Regions from separate parts of the Chryseobacterium sp. CBTAP 102 genome, predicted to be linked through region 3. Evidence: riboswitches for the same ligand, from Rfam matches in the RefSeq annotation. Region 3 holds a riboswitch; each other region holds the start of a gene.
The links. Region 3 has a riboswitch for S-adenosylmethionine ahead of C8D70_RS21300 (alpha/beta fold hydrolase). Riboswitches for the same ligand answer to the same signal wherever they lie in the genome.
Positions count from the first base shown of each region.

Region 1: another riboswitch for S-adenosylmethionine. It lies ahead of C8D70_RS13265 (TonB-dependent receptor plug domain-containing protein); the one in region 3 lies ahead of C8D70_RS21300 (alpha/beta fold hydrolase).
Region 2: another riboswitch for S-adenosylmethionine. It lies ahead of C8D70_RS04095 (SusC/RagA family TonB-linked outer membrane protein); the one in region 3 lies ahead of C8D70_RS21300 (alpha/beta fold hydrolase).

Region 1 is NZ_QICX01000009.1:9,896-17,418, reverse strand. It holds gene C8D70_RS13270 (APC family permease) at 1-958, opposite strand, end outside; gene C8D70_RS13265 (TonB-dependent receptor plug domain-containing protein) at 966-3,398, opposite strand; SAM riboswitch class I at 3,491-3,595, opposite strand; gene C8D70_RS13260 (alpha-amylase family glycosyl hydrolase) at 3,688-6,525, opposite strand; gene C8D70_RS13255 (hypothetical protein) at 6,775-7,059, opposite strand; gene C8D70_RS13250 (fumarate hydratase) at 7,153-7,523, opposite strand, start outside.
Region 2 is NZ_QICX01000002.1:157,907-165,429, forward strand. It holds gene C8D70_RS04080 (hypothetical protein) at 1-442, shown strand, start outside; gene C8D70_RS04085 (hypothetical protein) at 486-968, shown strand; gene C8D70_RS21015 (hypothetical protein) at 983-1,123, shown strand; gene C8D70_RS04090 (RagB/SusD family nutrient uptake outer membrane protein) at 1,138-2,631, opposite strand; gene C8D70_RS04095 (SusC/RagA family TonB-linked outer membrane protein) at 2,649-5,582, opposite strand; SAM riboswitch class I at 5,666-5,765, opposite strand; gene C8D70_RS04100 (type II 3-dehydroquinate dehydratase) at 6,010-6,417, shown strand; gene pckA (phosphoenolpyruvate carboxykinase (ATP)) at 6,581-7,523, opposite strand, start outside.
Region 3 is NZ_QICX01000002.1:10,299-17,821, reverse strand. It holds gene C8D70_RS03355 (MGH1-like glycoside hydrolase domain-containing protein) at 1-2,507, opposite strand, end outside; SAM riboswitch class I at 2,696-2,802, shown strand; gene C8D70_RS21300 (alpha/beta fold hydrolase) at 2,863-3,807, shown strand; gene C8D70_RS21295 (ACT domain-containing protein) at 3,807-5,345, shown strand; gene C8D70_RS03340 (O-succinylhomoserine sulfhydrylase) at 5,470-6,630, shown strand; gene C8D70_RS03335 (four helix bundle protein) at 6,659-7,045, shown strand; gene C8D70_RS03330 (homocysteine S-methyltransferase family protein) at 7,020-7,523, shown strand, end outside.

The sequences.
Region 1 (7,523 bases), on a different contig from region 3:
CGTTTCCTGCAGATAAGGGTTTCCAGATGTAGGTATATTTTGCAAAAGCCTGTGTTAATCTTGAGCCTACCCACAAGTATCCGCTTATGGTTGCCACCAGCTGCAGGGCAATAAAAATATTGACAATCTTTCCGAAAGCCGGCCCCAGCATATTGACCGCTGCTTCTCCCATCACATCTTCTTTTCCTGCCAGCTGATTGACAGGTGCGTGTTTCAGCATAATATAATTCACCAGAATATAGCTTACCGTCACAAAAACAGTTCCTATGATGAGTGATTTGGGGAGGTTTTTCTGAACATCTTTTATTTCTCCGGCGATATAGGATGCGGAATTCCAGCCAGTGTAGGAATAGGTCACAAATACCAGGGAAGTCGCAAAGGCAGGAAGCATAATCTCATTCTGCCAGCTGTCACTGAAATTAAGACTATTGCCCATCTGTGGTGAATTTGAAATCCCTACTCCAAGAATAACCAGTACAATAATAAAAGCTATCTTAATGAAGGTAAAAAAGTTATGAAACCTGCTGGATGTTTTCAAGCTAAATGAAAGTGCGGCCGCAACCAGAAAGATCACAGCTATCGCAAAACCGTTTCCGAAGCTATAATCAAATACCGAAAGATATTTTGACATAGCCAAAGCTGCCAGCGCTACGGGAGAGGAAAATCCTATGATGAGTGAAATCCAGCTTATGAGATATCCGAATATGGGATGATAGGTTTCTTTGAGATAAATAAAATCGCCTCCGTTTCCTTTAAAATGGGAACCCAGTTCTGCGTAACAAAAAGCCCCGAACAAAGCGAGTACTCCTCCGATACTCCACAGCAGGAAAATGCTGTAGGTATTGGTAATATCAGAAAGCTGAAATCCCAGGGTGGTAAAAATTCCGGTTCCGATCATATTGGAAACGACAATGGCTGCGGCTGTTTTCCAGCCAATCTGATGTGAGGCAGTACTCATTTAATGATTAAAAGTTAAAATTAAGCCTTCCGAAGAAATAATTCCCCAAAGTTCCCATCTGCACCGGCGCATATTTGAATACTCCATAATATGAATTTTTATAAATCTGACGGTCCGGGAAGACATCAAATACATTGTTGGCACCTACGGTAAAATTGATATTTTTGTTGATATCATACCCAACGCTGATGTCTGTTACAACTTTTGGAGAAAACTCCTGCACGTCTCCAAAAGGATAACCATCTCTTATTACTTTACCAAAATAGGTATTTCTTACGAGAAAACTGAATTTCCCGATTCCATAATTTAATCCTAATGAAGCTTTTGTTTTTGGAGACAGAGTTTCAATGATATTGACCTGATCCGGGCCAAAAAACTGATCCTGAGGTGTTCCTAAGTTTTCAGGAAAATGAAAGTCTGTAATTTTTGTTTCCGTATAGTTTCCGGCAAGATTCATATTTAATTTTCCATTCCCAAGAATCCAGTCATAGGATACCACCATATCTACTCCTTTTGTTTCTGTGTCTATAGCATTGGCAAAAAAACGTCCGCTTTCTACCTTAAACTGATCTAATCTTGGATCTGTAATATTGCTGGTGATCACAATTCTGTCCTTTACTTTAATGAAATAACCATCTATTGTAATAAACAGTCCTTTTAATGGTTTTAATGTCAATCCTGCACTTGCATTGACAGAAGTTTCCTGTTTGAGTTTATCAAATCCCAGAATTTTAGCGGCTTCGCTATCGTTGCTGAATATTCCTTTGGTCACAATCTTTGAACCGGAATTAGAAATATCCGCATAGGAATTATTGAAATACTGCTGCTGAAGGGAAGGCGCTCTGAAGCCTGTTCCTACCGCTGCCCTTATTGCATAATTTTTTACAAACTCATATCGTAGCGCAAGTTTTCCATTCAAGGTATTTCCGAAATCCGAATAATTTTCAAACCTGGCAGCGGCGTCAATATTGAGTTTTTTATCTAAATCATAAGAAATATCTGCATATACTGCGGTGGAATGTCTGTCTTTCTTCAAGGCATTATTGGGAGAAAATCCGATAAAGGATTGAGATCCGCCTGCTCCCAACACTGTAGATCCTTCAGTGGCAACGTTTCCATTGACGTCATATTGGGTATAAGAACCTTCATCACCCGCTTTGATCTGGTATTGCTCAAACCTGAATTCACCCCCGAAAGCAATATTAAAACGGTTTATATTCTTGGAAACATCAAGATTCACCGTATTCTGAAGGAAGCTGTGTGCTCCGCCATAAAAACCTGTTGGTGATTTTGCTCCCAGGGAAGCATTATTGGTATGGCTTACATTATAATTGAAGGTATTGCTCCCGAATGTATTACTTACATCGAATAGCCAGTCATTCATATTATATTTTGCTCCTACAGCATAAGAAATATCATATACCTGAGATCCAAGAATTGCCTGAAACCCATTCGGGTAAATGGATGAAACCACATTAGACTTTTCACTGGGAAGTCTTCTGAAACCAAACCCTTCTCCTTCTTTAATACTGAAACCTCCGAAAGAATAGAGTTTAAAATTATCATTAAAAGGATATTCTGAATTGAAAAAAAGCTGTCCCTGCCTGATCTGGGCATCTCCGATCTGAAAATTAAAATCGTCACGCGTTAATCCTCTTTTTTCAATTTCTGCATCATCCGCAGCCCTGGCAGCTTTTACGGCTTCAGAGTCACCTGCAAATTCATAAGCGAAATTATCTCCGAAAATATCCAGATCGTGATTTTGCGTTCTTGTGGTTTTTCCTCTGTGGCTTAATTGCAGGGAAAGATTAATATAACCTTCTTTCTTTCCTAATGAGGTTCCATAGTTAACTCCTGCCTGGTAAGTATCTCCATCATTTCTTCCGGTTAATCCGTAGGTAAGACTTGCCGAAGCTCCTGCATTTTTCTTAAGAATAATATTGATGACTCCCGCAATAGCATCAGAGCCATATTGTGCGGCGGCTCCGTCTCTCAGGACTTCAATCCGGTCAATAGCAATAACCGGAATAGCGCTCAAATCTGTTCCTACAGAGCCATTTCCGACGGTATTCTGATAATTCACCAAAGAAGTAGTATGTCTTCTTTTTCCGTTAAGCAATACTAAAACCTGATCAGGACCCATCCCTCTTAAAGTAACAGGGTCAATATGTTCGGTACCATCAGAAGCAGACTGTCTCACTGCATTAAATGAAGGGATCACATAATTCAGGAGATCCTGGGCGGTCATTTGCGGAGAACTTCTCTGGATCTTGTCGATATTGATAACATCTACAGGAACCGGCGTTTCCAGCTTTGTTCTTTTAACATTTCGGTTTCCGACGATGATGATATCTTCGATCTGTTTTCCTTTTTCCTCACTTTCCTGAGCAGCTACGAGAATTGCTCCAAGCAATAGTACAGCTGTGATTAATTTTTTCATGTTATTCCTGCCAATTAATAATACGGACCTGACGGATCTTTCCGCAGATACACAAGACTTCAAGAAATGGAATTCATATAGAGTATTGACTTCACTTATCTCCCCCAAAGGGTTGGAATTAGCACCTTTACACTCTGGAACCGTGCAGGTTGCTAAGGTTTCACCGGGCCAAATCCCTCCACCTTTCTTGATAAATCTACTGCAAAAGTAGACTATTTTTCTGAACTTACAAAAAAAGGCAAATCTGCTGATCTGCAAATTTGCCTTTATTATTATTCTATGTTTTAGCTTATTGAATCATCATCTTTTGAATGGCTATTCCTGTATCTGATTTCAGCTGTACAAGATACGTTCCTGCCGGATAATTAACCTTCATATTATAAGCTCCATTCTCTTTATCCAGTTTGTAAGTATCCAGTTTTTTACCCGTCATATCAAAAATTGAAATCTCTCCGTTTTTTGCTTTACTGAAAATGAGTTTAGCGATTCCGTTCCGAACCGGATTATCTGCAATCTGAAGGGATAGCTTGTTGACTGCATTGGTATCTACAGTTGACAAAGCGCCCGCATAATTTCCAAAGATTCTGAATTCTCCAGGTTGTAAAGTGATTGGAGCTGTTGTGGAGGCTACATTTGAAATACTGTTGTCCATCAGATTCTGCCATTGACCTGTGTAAGGAAAATAAGGCACGACATTCTGTGCGGAAGTAGTATAATTAGCCAATACAACAACATTCTTTATTCCTGTTGTAATAGCTGCATCATATACATAAATTCTTGTAATGAGACCATTAGGATCATTCGTAAGGTTATTGGATTCTATACTGTAGGTTTTAGATTTAAAAACCGGATAGGTATTTCTGATATTGATGATTTTAGCCCATGTATCATAAACAGCCTTTCTGTTCGCATTGGTATCATATCCTAAAGTGAATGCCACAGGTTTTTCATCGGTTCTGCATCCGTTGTCTATGGTACCGTTTGCACATCTGTTGATGCTGAATTCATATCCTAATTCTCCAAACTGCCAGATCATTTTCGGACCTGGAATAGTAAAGAAAGTTGCCCCGAAGGTTTTCATTCTTTCAAGAGCGGTATTCAGGTCTTTCACATTGTAACTTCCGTTTATAGCACCATAGGCAAGATTTTTAAACATCAGTCTCTCTTCATCATGGCTTTCTCCATAACCTACAGCACTCATATTGGTGAAGCCGTGAAGACTGTGATTCATACGGTCGTAGTTGCTGTTTTCCTTATATCCCATCGTATTCTGATTGTAAGGATCTGTCTGCTTATTCCAAAGCATAACACCTTTTCCTTCTGCTATTCTGTAGTTGGCCCATTGCTGTTCTTCCGCATCTGTTCCCAAATGTTCAAAGATCATATAAGAGTTGGGATCAATAGCCCATTGCCTGTCTGCGTAATGCTTCATAATATCCACTCTGTCCTGCTGATAGGCATTGGTACAGGCTTCATCATTTTCGGAACAGCTTTGTGTAAATCCTTTTGTCAAATCCCAGCGGAATCCGTCTATGTGATATTCAGTCAGCCATTGCTCAAGACATCTCTCAACGTAATATTGCGTTGAAAGGCTTGTATGGTTAAAATCATTAAATACGTTGTATGAATGTTTCGGAACCTGATTGAAGTAAGGATTGTTGGCCGCAACATCTCCATAGCCATCGCCATCCGGATCTACATTCCAGAGTCTTACCAGAGGAGAACGTCCTGTAGCGTGATTAAATGCTACATCCAGAATGACTGCAATTCCGTTCTGATGGCATAGATCTACAAATTCTTTGAATTTTTCGGGAGTTCCATACGCTTTGTCCAATGCATAATGGAAGGAAGTATTGTATCCCCATGAAAGATTTCCATCAAATTCCATGATGGGCATTAATTCTATGGCATTAATTTTTAAGTTTTTTAAATAAGCAATTTTATCGATCAATGACTGCCAGTTCTTTTCCTGTGTAAAGTCTCTCAATAGTAATTCATAGACTACAAGATCCTGTTTCGCAGGTCTTTGAAAATTGGTAACCTGCCAGTTATAAGCGGTCTGACCTGTTTTAAATGTTGACACTTCAAAGCCCTGTCCGGCAGGAAATGCAGGCAAGTTTGGATAGGTAGAAGCCGAAATCCATGGATCATCATAGGAAGATAAGATTTGCGGCGAATAGGGGTCTGCTACTTTTCTTAAATCATTGGTTCTGTATTGGAAAGTATTGAGCTGCTGAGGGGTAATTCCATTGAGCTCAATCCAGTACAGATCAGGATTTGTGGTATCTTTATTCATCAGATATGTATCATTCACCGTCCAGTTATTGAAACTTCCTATAACATGTACAAAACTTTTCCCCGGAGCATATAAAGCCAATCCCACCCTGGTAGGATCTGCCGGATCATAATTAATTCCCTGCCTTATCCAGTTTGGTATTGACTGGGACACTACATTTCTTGGAACCTGCACAATGAATGCCGCAGCCTTGGAATTGGTTCCCTGTGTTGCCACAAGTTCCATACTGGCATCCTGAGTAACTGTATAACTGTAAGAATAAGATTGTGAAGGAGTTGTTGTAGAATTGATAACAGTTCCGTTTGCTTTTAACTGAAATGTTGCATTGGTACTGGTTGTAGCAGTAATAGTAATGGAATTTCCTACAGGAACTGAAGTGAGGCTGTTCACTAATGGATTTGTAAGCGTTAAGCTTAAAGTACCTACGTTTACAAAAATATCAGGTAAAGTCTGGTGTGATCCCGTCTTATCTTTTAATAAAAAACCAAACCTTCCGATCCCTGTTCTTCCAAAGAAAGCTGTGGGAGTAAAAGTAAGTGAATAACTGTCTGTTACCGCATTATAATTCAGCTTATTCAGGTCATTGGAATTGTTCCAGCTTCCATTGGTAGGACAATCCTGACTATTCTGATAATTGGTATCAAACGACCATGTCCAGATGTAAATGGCATTATTGGAAACTCCCCATGCAGATTCGTCAATCTGATCTCCCGGAACCGTAAGCGTAACAGCATCAGATTCATTGAATGGATTGGGAGAAATCGTATAATTGATCTGCCCGAAAACACTCAATGTAATCAGCAGAAAAACAACAGAATAAAACTTTTTCATTTATTATTTTTTATCGAATATAGTATAAATTTTTCTTCATAACGAGTATTTTCATCGCTGTACATCAAATATTTCATTTACAGAAGAAAAAAAACTTTACGCGGCCCTTCAAAAACAAATTCGAATATCTCCGGAAAGTCTGAGAAATAATAAATAGAAAAACCGCTTAATTGCTTAAGCGGTTTATATATGTTGTTTTGCTTTGATATTACTTTTTCAGAATTCAGGTGAAAAAGCAATGACAATCAATTAATGATGATGTCCGTGATCGTGAAGGAAAGGTCCGTTTCCTTTAGGCTCGCTATAGATAACTTCTACACCTTCCTGCTCAGAAATAAGCTTTCTTCTGATATCTTCAGGGTCGAAAGGCTTTACTTTTCCGAAATACTCTTTCAAACCTTCAGTTAGCCACATTGGGATTACTAATCCGAAGAACATGAAAATACACCAGAATCCTACTAAGAACATAGTAATGAAGAATATAGTCCAAAGGAACTGGTAGAACGGCCAAAATGCTGATAATATCGTTATCATTCTCTTAAAGATTTTAGGCAAAAATAGAACTTTTTTCCTTTTTACACAAAAGATCAGCGTTCTATTTTGTTATTTATTTTAATTTTAAACTAATTAGTGGGCAAGATCTGCGAAGAAATCGTTGCCTTTATCATCGGTAATGATGAATGCAGGGAAGTCTTTTACTTCAATTTTTCTTACGGCTTCCATTCCTAATTCAGGGAAGTCTACAACATCTACAGATACAATATTGTCTTTGGCAAGGATGGCGGCCGGCCCTCCGATAGATCCAAGATAGAAACCTCCGTATTTTCCGCAGGCATTGGTAACATCTTTACTTCTGTTTCCTTTTGCCAGCATGATCATACTTCCGCCATGGCTTTGGAATTCGTCTACGTAAACATCCATTCTTCCGGCAGTAGTAGGTCCGAAACTTCCTGAAGCCATTCCTTCCGGAGTTTTTGCAGGCCCTGCGTAATAAATTG
Region 2 (7,523 bases), 150 kb from region 3:
TTATTTGCTGATTATCATTAGTCTGATATCATGTAATAAGCAAAATACAATAAACCAGAATTCATCATTCATTTATAAAGATTTGACTGATACCTACGATTCAAAAACAGGTTTGTTTACACGAAACTATGATTCCGATTCAACTACGATAAAGGTCAATTTAACCAGAGAAGAAGAAGAAAAAATTCTGAAAACTTTTTCAGAAAACAGCTTTGAAAGTCTTCCTTCTACAATTGATTGTTCTATATGGGGATATAATCCTAAGATTTATAACAGATTGATTCTGAACAATATTAATGTAGAGTATATTCACAATACTGAAGAAGGATGGTTCTGCTATAATGGAAAAAAATTCGACAGAATTAACAAAACTATACAGGATATTATCTTCAACAAAAATGAAGTGAAACAACTAGAGCCTTCCACTATAGCATATGAATAAAAAGTATCTGATTGTGGTTAAATATATTTTTTCAATATTCTGCATGATAGGATTTCTAAGCAGTTACGGACAAAAACTATATAAAATAGAAAAAGATCAATTCGGGGAACCTTTATTAAATAATAAAGCAGAATATTCATTTACAGAAAAACCTTCTGAAGAAGATTTAAAAAAAATCGATACTACAGCATATTATGTTCAAATTTTTGAAGATCAATACCACAACGAAAATGAAGTAAAAAATCCAACAATTATTATTTTTCATGATGATGGTTATTTTAGAGAAACATCACTTTTGGCATTTGGGAAATTTGATGAGCATAGAGGAAAAAATTCTGTTTATTATGGAGGAAAATATAAAATAAAAAATAATAATATTCAACTTGAACAATTTGGAAATTCTCCAGATTCAAAAAATTGGTATACAAGATATATAACTAAAGGTAAAATAGAAAATAATAAAATTATTTTTAATGAAGGTTTAGTTTCTGTTTTTGAGAAAAGAAAAAATTTATCCATAAAATAGCGAAATCTTTAATTTTGGAAACAATAAGTAAAGCAGGTCAACAAGCCGCAAATTGGAATAATTGGTTTTGGAAAGGATATTTTTCAATGACTTATGAAAATAACTTTAAAAACAAAAACCACCGCAAAAGCAGTGGCTTAAAAAAATCAATCTAATTATGGACTATATCTTATAAATTCGGGTTATTCTCAAACTCCCTCTGTGGAATGCTGAACAAGTAATAATTACTATTCGGTACAAAAGCAGATTTATCCGGGAAATCAAGCACAGAATGTCCTTTACCGTCTACGGTTTTCACAGTACCGTCCGGTGTAGTGATCTGAACTTTTATCGGTTTGCCATCTGCATCTACAAACGGTTTTCTTACTACTGTACCCTGCGTTCTGATAATATCTGAAAGCGAAAATCCTTCTCCAAACAATTCTTTTCTTCTTTCAATCAAAATGGCATCTACTACTGCATTCTGTGACAATGATCCAGAATAAATATTAGCATTTCTCGCTGATTTCAATTGATTCAAAACAGCTACAGCCTGAGAGACATTTCCGTTTCTCGCTTCAGCTTCGGCTTCAATTAAATACATTTCTGCAGCTCTCATATACACAATGTCTGCAATAAGAGTAGGTTTAAATTTAAACTTAGCATACCTCAGCAATCCATCTCTACCTTTCTGCCCATCCCATGAAAACAACTGGGATCTGATGTCATTAGTATCAAAAAGATCCTTAAAATAAGGGTCTGCCATAAAACTGTAATAATAACTTCCCGATGAAGACACATCCAGATAATGGAAAGCATAACTCGCATCCGACTGCTCCTGTGTCTGTGCATGTCCCCAGATCCATTCTGCATTGTTGATATCATTAAAGCCATCTTTATATTTCTCCGGAGCCATCAGTGGAAATCCTTCTCTTGCAATTTTTGCAGATGCTGAAGCTTTGCTCCATTCACCAGTATTCAGATAAGTTCTGGCCAGAAGTCCATTCACAACAGAACGGTTGATCTTATCTTTATTGTTTCTTGTATAACTTTTTAATAGGTTATCAGCATCCATAAGATCGCTTTTAATCAAGGTATAAATATCCTCAAGGCTTGCTCTTTTCTTCCCTACCGTACTGGTTGTAGAAGGTTCAGTATAAATAGGAGCCGTCAAAGCCGACCTATCTTTAAGATAGCTGAACTGATAAAAGCTCGCCAGATTAAGGTAGCAGAAAGCACGTAATGCTTTTGCCTGTCCTTTCACCTGATTCTTTTTCTCCTGACTGCCTTCCGTTCCATCAATTCTTGTAATCACATTATTCATATTATTGATAGTGGAATACAATAAAGACCATATAAACAGCGGGCGGCTAGCTGTACTGTTCACCATTTCTGTAAAGGCATAGGTAGAAGCAAAACCATACTTATTAGTCAATACTGCTACATCACTTCCCATCGCATCACTAGCTCTTAAAACTGTGGAATACCCGATATTGGCATAGGTTGTTCCGTCATTATTAAATTTTGCCCAGGTACCGTTCACTACTGTCTCAGCACTTTCAGCTGTTTTGAAAACTTCTACGCTGTTGGCCTGATCAGTCGGAGCGGTATCCAGCTCACTTTCACAGCTTGCCAGCGACAAAAATCCGATAAGAGCAAACGATAGATATTTTAATTTTTTCATTGTTTCAATTTTAAAGGTTAAAGAGTTGCCTGAAGACCAAAAGTGATGGTTCTCATCGCAGGATATCTGTAATACGTTGTTCCGTCCAAAGCCTGCTCAGGATCCATTCCTTTATGTTTATAGAAAGTCAGAAGGTTTTCTGCCTGGATATAAATTCTGAACTTTTTCAATCCTATTTTCTCAAAATAATCCTCAGGAAGTGTGTATCCTAAGCTTAGATTTTTAAGTCTTGCATACGTCCCGGAATACAGGAATCTGGAAGACGTTGAGGTCCAGTTATTCGTTGTTGTACTCAATCCCGGAACGTCTGTATAAGGATTATCAGGCGTCCACCTGTTCAGCATTTCGGCACTCCATGCACGTCCTCCCGCACTTCCGTTATGCATGATGGAAGTATAATCGGTATCTAAAATTTTACCCCCGATTTTGAATGTCAGCAATCCTGAAAAATCAAAATTCTTATAGGTGATGCTTGTACTGATTCCACCTGTCAGCTTAGGTAATGCAGAACCTTGTAATAGTTTTGTAGCTTTTGAATATTCCGAAGTTGTTCCTTCCACTGAGTTTCCGCTGGCATTGGTAGTAACAGTTTTCCATAAGGGTTTTCCATTGCCTGGATCCACACCAACCCATTCCGGAATAAAGAAATCATATACAGAACCTCCTACTGTCAGCAATTTAGTTCCTACCACAAGAGAACCTCCGGGTAATTTGGTTACTTTGTTGTTTAAAGTACTTAGGTTCACATCTACATTCCATTGAAAATCATCATTCTTAATAGGTATTGTAAATAATGAAAATTCAAATCCTGTATTCTGGATGGTTCCGATATTCGCAGGATAATCACTGATTCCCAATGATGGTGCAACCGGCATATTAAACAGAAGATCCTGGCTTTTTCTTTTAAAATATTCGATATTCCCTTTAATCCTGTTATTCAGAATGGAGAATTCCAATCCTACATTTAAATTAAGGTTGGTTTCCCATTTCACATTATTGGTAGAAGTCTTTTCAAGGGTTGTTCCCGGTTCTCCGCCAAGGCTTATAAATCTATAAAGCTCCTGATACGCATAATAAAGCGGCTGCCCATTAGGTCTAAGTAATTTATCATTCCCCTGACCTCCGTAGCTGGCACGCAATGTCAATTGATTGAAAACATTCAGGCTTTTAATAAATTCCTCATTGGATATTTTCCACGAACCTCCCACTGACCAGAATCTCCCCCATCTGTTATCCTTCGCAAATCTCGAAGAACTGTCTGCCCTTCCTGAAGCTGACAGGAAATAGGTATTATTATAGTCATACTCTACTTTTCCAAGGAAACTTAATAAACTCAATTTATTGCTGTTTCCACTGAAACTTCCCAGCAGAGAAGCAGCATCCGGTTCATAGTAATAAGGAAGTGAAAACTGGCTTCTCGTTCCTGAAATGGTCTGATAATCGTATTTATAAAACTCGTGTCCTGCTAAAGCATTTACATGGTGCTTTCCAAACTTTTTATCATAAGTTAGGATATTACTTGTCGTATAAGAAAGTGTTCTGGTATTGGTTTTCGTTACCGAACCTCCTATTTCAGCACCTTGCCCCAATAATGGATTTGAGTAATAATGTCCGTTATAATTCACTAAATCCACAGAGAAGCTGGTCTTGAATTTCAACTCCGGCAAGAAAGTGAATTCCATGAATCCTTTTCCGGAGAAGTTATCTTCTTTGTTTTCGTTTTTGTCTAAAGGCAGTGTTGCAGCGGCATTCTGATTCTGAAGCGCATTCGTAGGCCTGTATTTTCCAAAATCATAAACCGGGTTTCCATCAGCATCCAAAATATAAGTACCATCTGCATTTCTTTCATAATAAGGATAGAATGAAGGAATAAATCTTGCAGCGTTGATGATGTTACTCGCCTTGGAATCCGAAGAAGTAGGCGCCTGCTGAACACTGTTTGTATAATTCAGGTTTACTCCAACATTAAGCCATTTTTTCACTTCGGAATTGATCTTCAATCGGGTATTGTATCTTTTATAGCCTGATTCAATCGCCATCCCTTTATCATCCAGATACCCCAGTGAAAAGAAGTAATTGCTTTTATCACTTCCTCCGCTGATATCAAGATCCACCTGATTTCTTGAAGCTACTCTCTGTAAAATATCTCTCCAGTCATCATTCCAAAGCGGCGATGCACCAGGTAATAATTTCCCATCTGTTCCTACCGGTTTTGGATAAGCAGTGCCATATGGATTAATTCCAAGGGTCGAAACAAGATTATCAGTTGCCATTTGTGCAGCCTGCTGAGAAGAAACTTTGCCAGACTGATATCCGTTTCTTAACGCTTCCCAATATAATTGAAAGTATTGATCTGTGTTTACCTGTTCATAATCTTTGACAGCTCTTCCTGAGAATCCCTGACTGATATTAAAATTAACTCTGGCTTCTCCTTTTTTCCCTGATTTTGTAGTGATGATAATAATCCCGTTTGCTCCTCTTGAACCATACAAAGCACTTGCTGTAGCGTCTTTCAAAACACTTATAGATTCAATATCGCTTGGGCTAATGGAGTTCAGGTTTCCGTCAAAAGGAATCCCGTCCACTACGTATAAAGGATCACTGGAAGCACTGATTGAGCCAATTCCCCTGATACGGATGGTAGAAACTGCGCCGGGCTGTCCCGATGCACTGGTAGTTTGAATTCCGGCAACCTGTCCTTCCAGTGCTTTGGTAATATTCGTAACTGGTCTGTTATTGATTTTATCGCTGGAAATTGTAGCTACAGAACCGGTATAGCTGTTTCTTTTTGCTTTTCCGTACGCTACCACTACTACCTCATCAAGTTCCTTTTCATGAAGGCTATCTTTTTTCGGCCTGGAATTCTGTGCATTGATGCTGGTTATTCCCAGAAAAAAAGCAGCAACCGGAGGTATCCATGCTTTAGAATTGAATAAATTTTTGCTAATCATAATCAATTTTATTTATCATATATTAAAATTTTACCCTTTGCAGAAAAGTCAGCAAAGGGCATCGATAAATACGATAAACCAAATGCTTATTTTTCCTTAAAAGGCTGAATGTAACACCTTGCCCCACGAGGCAGGTTGTTAAGATTTCACAGGGTCAGTTCCCTCTATCTTTCTTTATAAGCCGATCGAAATATGATTGCAAAGCTAAAAACTTTTAGTCTACAAAACAAGTAGACTTGTTTATTTTTCATGATAATTTTTTAATAATTAACATAAATTTTTAATAAAACCCACTACAATAAGAAGTTGCAGACCTTATCATTTATTCAAACATGACAAATATCATTGTCAATAATTCAATAGCATGAAAATTCAGTATACCTTAATTTTTGTGTGATTTATTGAAAAAACTTTTTAATTTTATGCTATGAAAGTTTTGATCATCAATGGCCCTAACCTCAATCTGTTAGGCACAAGAGAACCGGAAATCTATGGAAATGTTTCTATGGAAAGTTATTTGGAAAATTTAAGATCCGAGTTTCAGGCTTATGAATTACAATATTACCAGTCTAATATTGAAGGTGAGCTTATCAACAGGCTTCAGGAGGATGATTTTGATGCGGTGGTAATTAACCCGGGAGCTTTCACCCACTATTCTTATGCAATTGCTGATTGTTTGAAGAATATCCGCAAGCCGAAAGTAGAAGTTCACATCAGCAATATCTACAAAAGAGAAGAATTCCGACAGAAATCTGTAACAGCCGCTAATACGGATGCCGTTTTATCTGGCTTTGGAATGGATGGGTATAGATTGGCTTTATTAAGTCTGAAATAATTCAGTCGTTTATTTTCCCGCAGATGGCACAGATTTTCACAGATAATTATAGAAAAAAAACATATGTCAGTAGTTGCACTGCTGCAAAAATCTATTAAATTTTGAGAAATAAAATACAAAAGCCTCATCATTGATGAGGCTTTTGTACGTTTATGGTTAACTATTAAATAGTTTGTTCCTGTAATTGAGGTCCTGAAGCTACTAACTTCTTACCTTCTTCAGTATCACAGTACTGTTCAAAATTCTTGATATATCTTGAAGCAAGATCTTTTGCTTTTTCTTCCCATACCGAAGCATTTTCATAGGTATCTCTAGGATCTAAAATACCTGCAGAAACGTTTGGTAATTCAGTAGGAATTTCAAGATTCATAATTGGAACCTGAGCTTTAGGAGCATTATCAATAGATCCATCAATGATTGCGTCAATGATTGCTCTGGTATCTTTAAGCGAAATTCTCTTTCCTGTACCGTTCCAGCCTGTATTTACCAAATAAGCTTTTGCACCGTGTTCCTGCATTTTACCGATCAATGTTTTAGAATACATTGTTGGGTGTAATGTAAGGAATGCTTCCCCAAATGCAGGGGAGAAAGACGGTTCAGGTTCTGTAATACCTCTTTCCGTTCCGGCTAATTTTGATGTATACCCGCAAAGGAAGTGGTACTGAGCCTGATCTTCATTCAGGATAGAAACCGGAGGAAGTACTCCGAATGCATCTGCTGAAAGGTATACAATCTTCTTGGCATGACCTGCTTTAGAAGGCAATACAATTTTGTTGATATGATATATTGGATAAGAAACTCTTGTGTTCTCAGTGATTGAACCGTCTGTATAATCTGCTACTCCATTGTTAATAACAACGTTTTCAAGAAGTGCATCTCTTTTGATGGCAGCGAAGATATCCGGTTCTTTTTCTTCAGATAAGTCAATCACTTTAGCATAGCATCCTCCCTCATAGTTGAATACTCCGTTGTTATCCCATCCGTGCTCATCGTCACCGATAAGGTATCTTTTAGGATCAGCTGATAAAGTAGTTTTACCTGTTCCAGAAAGACCAAAGAATAAAGCAACATCACCTTTCTCTCCAACGTTCGCAGAACAATGCATG
Region 3 (7,523 bases):
GTAATATAATCTCTGAAATGTTCATCATAATTGAATTTCGGATTCCCTCCATTGAAAGCCCTTTGCCCATGTTCATCCTTTAAAAATATAGAACAAAGTCTTTTGCTGATATTTTGAGCCACTTCATCAAGGTTTCTCTTGTCGCCGCTGCCTGTTGGAAGTTCTACTTTCAGGCTGTTTCCATAATAATAATGAAAACGTTGCAGACTTTCTACAATCAGAAAGTTGATAGGAAACCAAATGGGTCCGCGCCAGTTGCTGTTTCCGCCAAACATGCGGCTGTCACTTTCTGCCGGCGTGTAGTAGACCATGTTTTCCTTTCCATGTACTGAGAATACAAACGGATTTTCTTCGTATACCTTAGACATGGCACGGATTCCGTAAGAACTCAGGAACTCATTTTCATCAAGCATTCTGGTCAATACCTTTGTCAGTCTGTTTTTGCGGAGTATACTCATCAGGTGTTTTCTTCCCTGTCCTTCTTCGTCCCAGTGGGAAACCAGCTTGGTGAGTTCCGGCTTATTTTTTAAGATCCATTCCATTCTGGTCCTGAAATTCGGCATCTTTTCCAATAAATGATGATCTACAATTTCAACGGCAAACATAGGGATTAAACCTACAATACTTCTTAGTTTTAAAGAAACACTGTCTCCGTTTCCGAGCTGTAGTACATCATAGAAAAATCCGTCTTCTTCATTCCAGAGACCTTTTGTGCCTTCACCCAGATTTTCCATCGCTTCAGCGATATAAAGATAATGTTCAAAAAATTTGATCGCCATATCTTCGTACACCTTGTAATATTGGGCAAGTTCCATCGCAATACGCATCATATTCAGTGCATACATCGCCATCCAGCTTGTTCCGTCTGCCTGTTCCAGATGCTGGCCATCCTTTAGTTCCATATTCCGGTCAAAAGCTCCGATATTATCGAGACCAAGGAAACCGCCACCAAAAATATTTTTCCCTTTTTTATCCTTCCGGTTCACCCACCATGTGAAATTAAGCAGCAATTTCTGGAAGACTTTTTCTAAAAATAATAAATCCGGCTTTCCGTTATTTTTTTCATCAATTTTAAAAACCCGGAAGCATGACCATGCATGTACAGGAGGGTTCACATCACTCATATTCCATTCATAGGCAGGAAGCTGTCCGTTGGGATGCATGTACCATTCTTTTGTAAGCAGCAAAAGCTGTCCCTTGGCAAATTCAGCATCAATGATGGAAAAAGGAACACAGTGAAATGCCAGATCCCATGTTGCATACCATGGATATTCCCATTTATCAGGCATAGAAATAATATCCTTATTATGGAGATGATTCCATTCTGTATTTCTTACATATTCGTTGAAATTTCTTGGTGCTTCAAAGTTGGGATCACCTTTCAGCCATTTTCCTATATTATAATGATAGAACTGTTTATTCCAGAGAAGTCCGGCAAAAGCCTGTCGCTGTACATTTCTTTCATCTTCGTTTACGGTGTCATTCTGAATTTCTTTATAAAATTCCTCAGCTTCAGCCTGCCGCGTATTGAAAATGGCATCAAAGTTTTCAAAAGGCTCATCGGTCTCTTCAGGGCATAATCTGAATTCAAAAACTTTTGATTCTCCGGCTCCGATAAGCTCATCAATCAGAAAAGAGGCTTTTGTTCCCCGCTTTTCGGGATTTACTGTATTCGTTTTATCAGTAATGAAATTATTGATTCCGTCTTTGAAATACATATTTTCAGGAGCAGGAGCTCCGTAAAGTTTAGACGTATTGGTTTCATTATCACAAAATACACTTTCTGCGTTTAAATTCCTGGAATAGAATTTCTTGATCGAAATGCTGTCATGTCCAATGTTAATACTTCCGTCGGGAGATGCATTGATTTCTCCCTTATACGTATTGTATCCCCATTTCCAGTTGTTTCTGAACCATACAGTCGGAGCTACCAGAATAGGAGCTTCATGCTGACTTCGGTTGCATACTGTTATTCTGGCAAGAATATCATTGTGATCGGCTTTACAGTATTCAATGAAAATATCAAAATATTCATCATTATCGAAAATTCCGGTATCGAAAATCTCATATTCCGGTTGCTTTTTGCTGCGTCTTCCGTTTTCTGCAACAAGCTCATCGTAAGGAAATTCATTAATTGGATATTTATACACCATTTTCATATAGCTGTGAGTAGGCGTATTATCCAGATAATAAAAGATTTCTTTGATGTCTTCCCCATGGTTCCCCTGAGGATTGCTCAATCCGAAGAACCGTTCTTTTACCATTTTGTCCTTCTTGTTCCAGAACGAAAGAGCAAAACACAAAAGCTGCTTTACGTCAGAAATACCGGCAATGCCTTCTTCACCCCAGCGGTAGGCATAGCTTTCGGCATTATTATGATTGGTAAAGTTCCAGGCATTCCCGTTCGGGCTATAATCTTCGCGTACATTTCCCCACTGCCGGTTACTTACATAAGGTCCCCAGTTTTTCCATTTGATATCTTGTAATCTATCTTTTTCGGCGGTCATATCTCATCATTTTTCCACACGAAGTTAGTTTTTTTGACAAGTAATTCCAATTTTTTTCATCTGAATAATTATTAATATAGTCTTGAAATGCTTGTGTTTAAGGGCTTTTTTAAATATTAAAATAATTTTTTTTTGAAATTAAAAGAAAAGAACTACCTTTGCATCATTCGTTCATTCAAATATTGAAAATGTTATCAAGAAAGGTTGAGGGATTAGACCCTATGAAACCTTAGCAACCCTTTGTGCAAGCAAAGAAGGTGCTACGTTCTACCAAAGTATTTTGGACAGATAACTTACTGAAGTTCTTTTCAGCCATTTCCTGTGGCATTTTCAATTGTATTAAAATTTAATAGAATTGAAAACAGAACTAAACTATATTAATCTTTCGTATCAAACAAATTCCCAAAAGGAATACCATATCCCGTTAAGCTATCAGCTTTTTGGGAAAGATCTGTTTACAGCCCCTGTCATTTTAATCAACCACGCCCTTACCGGAAACTCAAATGTATCCGGAGATAAAGGCTGGTGGAAACAGCTGGTAGGAGAAAACCAGATTGTTGATACTGATCAATACACTGTTCTGTGTTTCAATATACCCGGAAACGGATATGACGATTTTTTAATTGAAGACTATGAAGACTTCACCCCTTCAGATATCGCCGCAATATTTCTGAAAGGACTTGAAGCTTTACATATCAAAAATTTATATGCCATTATCGGAGGCTCTCTGGGAGGAGGGATTGCCTGGGAAATGCTTGCCAAGCAGCCGGATCTCGCAGAAATATTTATTCCCATAGCCTGTGATTACAGAACACACGACTGGCTTCATGCGCAGTGTCTGGTTCAGAAATTTTTATTGAATGATAAAGAAGAACCATTACAGAAAGCGAGAATTCATGCCATGCTGTGTTACAGAACTCCACAGTCACTCAATGACAGATTTCAAAACCAATATAATCAGGAAAAACAACGCCTGGAATCAGAAGACTGGTTGGTTTATCATGGTAATGCACTGAACGAAAGGTTTAGTTTAAAAGCATACAAGCTGATGAATCATCTCTTAATGAATATAAACGTTGCTGAAGAAGCACTGGAGAACATACAGGCACGAATGCACATGATCTCCGTAGATACAGACTTATTCTTCCCGGCTTCTGAAATCCGGATGTGTTTTGAAAACTTAATAGAGAAAAATAAGGATGTTTCTTATCACGAGATCCAATCTATACACGGGCATGATGCCTTCCTAATGGAATATAAACAATTAAATAATATCATTAAAAACATTTTACAGAAGTAATGAAAAATGCTAACGAAATAAAATTTTTGAAGAACAGATCAATCGTCAAATTTGAAGGAGAAGATTTCCTGGGAGAAATCGGGATTGACGGACGTATTTTTAAAGCGCTTACTTTAGCGCGCATCAGTGTAGGTGTAATTTCTCAGCAGGCCGTAGAAAACGGAATTTCTATTCTGGTTCACGCCAATGATGCAGAAAAAGCAGTAGCCTGTCTTATTGATGAATTTGAAGAAGAAAGAAAATCAGGAAAAGTTTCCCAGATCTATAGTATCAATAATGTTTCTGTGATTGGTTTTGTAGCAGAAGATTTTAATAAGGTCTTTGCAGAACTGGCAAGAAACAATGTTTTCCCATTGCTTTTAAATCAGGTGGCAGGAGAAAACAGAGTCAATATCGTAGTGACTTCTTCACAGGATGAAAAAACAAAAAATATCATAGAATCTGAAATTTTCAAAAAGCCAAAGACAGTTCATCTGGCTATCATTGGTCACGGAAACGTAGGAAAAACCCTGATAGAACAAGTGCTTGAATCAGCAGAAGAAATTAAAAAACGTAAAAAAATTGATCTTAAAGTAGTCGCAGTAGCCAACTCTAAGAAAATTGCCTTCAACAAAAAAGGATTTGATGCCAATTGGAAAGATGAGGTTTTAACCGCAGAACATCCATCGAACGTAGAAGAACTGATTAATTTCTCGAACGAAAATCAACTGGAAAACCTGATCGTTGTAGATAACACAGCCAGCAAAGATTTTGTTAAAAACTATCATGCTTTGGCAGAAAACGGATTTGATCTCGTTTCTTCCAACAAAATTTTTAATACGCTTCCCATTGAGGAATACAGAAAACTAAGATATACGTTGAGCAAAAACAACAGACGTTATCTGTATGAAACCAATGTTGGTGCAGGTCTTCCGTTAATTGACACCATCAAATTATTACACCTTTCAGGAGAGAATATTACAAGAATTAAAGGCGTATTCTCAGGAACATTGAGCTATGTTTTTAATAATTTTTCTTTAAGAGATGATAAATTTTCAACCATCATCAACGAAGCTCTTGAAAAAGGATACACAGAACCGGATCCAAGAGAAGACTTATCAGGAAATGATGTAGCCAGAAAACTATTGATTCTTGCGAGAGAATTAGACTTAATCAATGAATTCGGAGATATCAATATCCAAAATCTGGTTCCGGAAAGCTTATTGGAGGTTTCAAAATCAGAATTCCTTTCAAGACTGGAAGAACTGGATGATGAATACCAGAAGATAAAAGAAAATCAGGAACCTGGACACGTATTGAGATATGTAGGTGATCTGCACGGTGATCTGCAGACAGATAAAGGCGAGTTGGATGTGAAACTGATTTCAGTTCCTGCAACTTCCGCTTTAGGTCAGTTAAAAGGTTCAGATTCAATCTTTGAAATTTATACAGAAAGTTACGGAGAAAATCCAATTGTTATCATGGGAGCCGGAGCCGGAGCACAGGTAACGGCAAGAGGTGTATTCGGGGATATTTTAAGAGTAAGTGAAACAAAATAATATTTAATGTAACAATCTAATAATGTATCAGTTTACCAATAATTGGTGTCGTTATTCTGAGCAAAGCGAAGATTTTAATTGGTACATTGTCAGACTGCTATATTGGTAAATTAATTAAAACTATATGGAAAATTTTGAAACATCAGCAATAAGAACCCAGACGGAAAGATCTCAGTTTGATGAGCATTCTACACCATTATATCTTACTTCCAGTTTTATATTTCAGGATGCGGAAGATATGAGAGCCAGCTTTGCTGAAGAAAAACCTAAAAACCTATACAGCCGTTTCTCTAATCCCAACGTAACAGAGTTTACAGATAAAATTGCTAAAATGGAAGGCGCAGAAGCAGGATATGCCTTTGCAACGGGGATGGCTGCCATCTATTCTACATTTGCCGCATTGCTGAATGCCGGAGATCATATTGTAAGCTGTCAGTCTGTATTCGGGTCTACGCATACTTTGTTTACCAAGTATTTCCCGAAATGGAATATTGAAACCTCTTATTTCAAAGCTGGAGATGCGGAAAATGTTGAACAATACATTAAGCCCAATACAAAGATCTTATATCTTGAAACACCTACCAATCCGGCTATTGAAATTCTGGATCTTGAGTTTTTCGGACAGATCGCTAAAAAGCATAATCTTATTTTTATTGTAGATAACTGTTTTGCAACACCTTATCTTCAGCAACCAATCAAATACGGTGCAGATATTGTGGTACACTCAGCTACGAAACTGATTGACGGGCAGGGAAGAGTTTTAGGAGGAATAGCTGTAGGAAAAGAAGACCTGATCAGAGAAATTTATCTTTTCGCAAGAAATACAGGACCTGCATTATCTCCTTTTAATGCGTGGGTATTATCCAAAAGTTTAGAAACATTGGCAATCCGTGTAGAAAAACACTGTGAAAATGCTTTGAAGGTGGCCGAATTTTTAGAAAGCCATCCTAATGTGGAATTAGTAAAATATCCATTCCTGAAATCCCATCCAAATTATGAAGTAGCCAAAAAGCAGATGAAGCTGGGAGGAAACATTGTAGCATTTGAAATAAAAGGAGGAATAGAAGGCGGAAGAAACTTTTTAGATAAGATACAAATGTGTTCGCTGTCTGCCAACTTAGGTGATACAAGAACGATCGTTACGCATCCGGCATCCACTACGCACTCCAAGCTTTCTGACGAAGAAAGAAATGAAGTAGGGATTACTGCAGGGTTGGTTCGTTGCTCAGTAGGGCTGGAAAATGTGGAGGATGTCATTGCAGATTTGAAGCAGGCTTTAGATTAGTTAATTGTTAACAGTTTATAAGAACTCAATGAATAGAGATTACACAGAATTAGCAATTTGGAGAGAAGGAAGAAAGTTGGTGCATTTAACTTATGCCCTTACTGCAAATTTTCCTAGAAAAGAGCTATTGGCTTTAACGGTTCCAATAAGAAGAATGGCAACTTCAGTTTCGTTGAATATAACGGAAGGAAGTAGAAGAGAGGCTTCTGAAGATACTTTACAGTTTCTGCATATTGCTGGAAAATCTCTCTGTAAACTGGAAACTCAATTCCATTTTGCTTCAGACCGGCATTATATTTCTAAAGAAGATTTTGAAATCATCAATAAACAAATCCTCTTATGCAAAAAACTGGTCAGCGGATTTATAAACTATTACAAATTGATAGAAAATGAAAAATTCAGAACGATTATATAAAGCGCTATCCGAAAGAATTTTGATTCTTGACGGTGCCATGGGAACCATGCTTCAGAGATACAAATTTGAAGAAGAAGACTATCGCGGGGAGCGTTTTAAAGACTGGGAACATCCTGTAAAAGGAAATAATGACCTGCTTTCTCTGACGCAGCCTCAGGCGATTGAAGAAGTTCACAAAAAATACCTGGAAGCAGGAGCAGACATCATTGAAACCAATACCTTTTCAGGAACTACCATTGCAATGGCAGATTATCATATGGAAGAACTGGTATATGAACTGAACTATGAGTCAGCAAAAATTGCCAGAAAAGCCTGTGATGAGTATACCGCGAAAAATCCGGACAAACCGAGATTCGTAGCCGGATCTATAGGACCAACAAACAGAACAGCTAGTTTAAGCCCTGACGTTAATGATCCAGGATACAGAGCCATCACTTTTGAAGAACTGAGAGTGGCATACAAACAGCAGTGTGAAGCT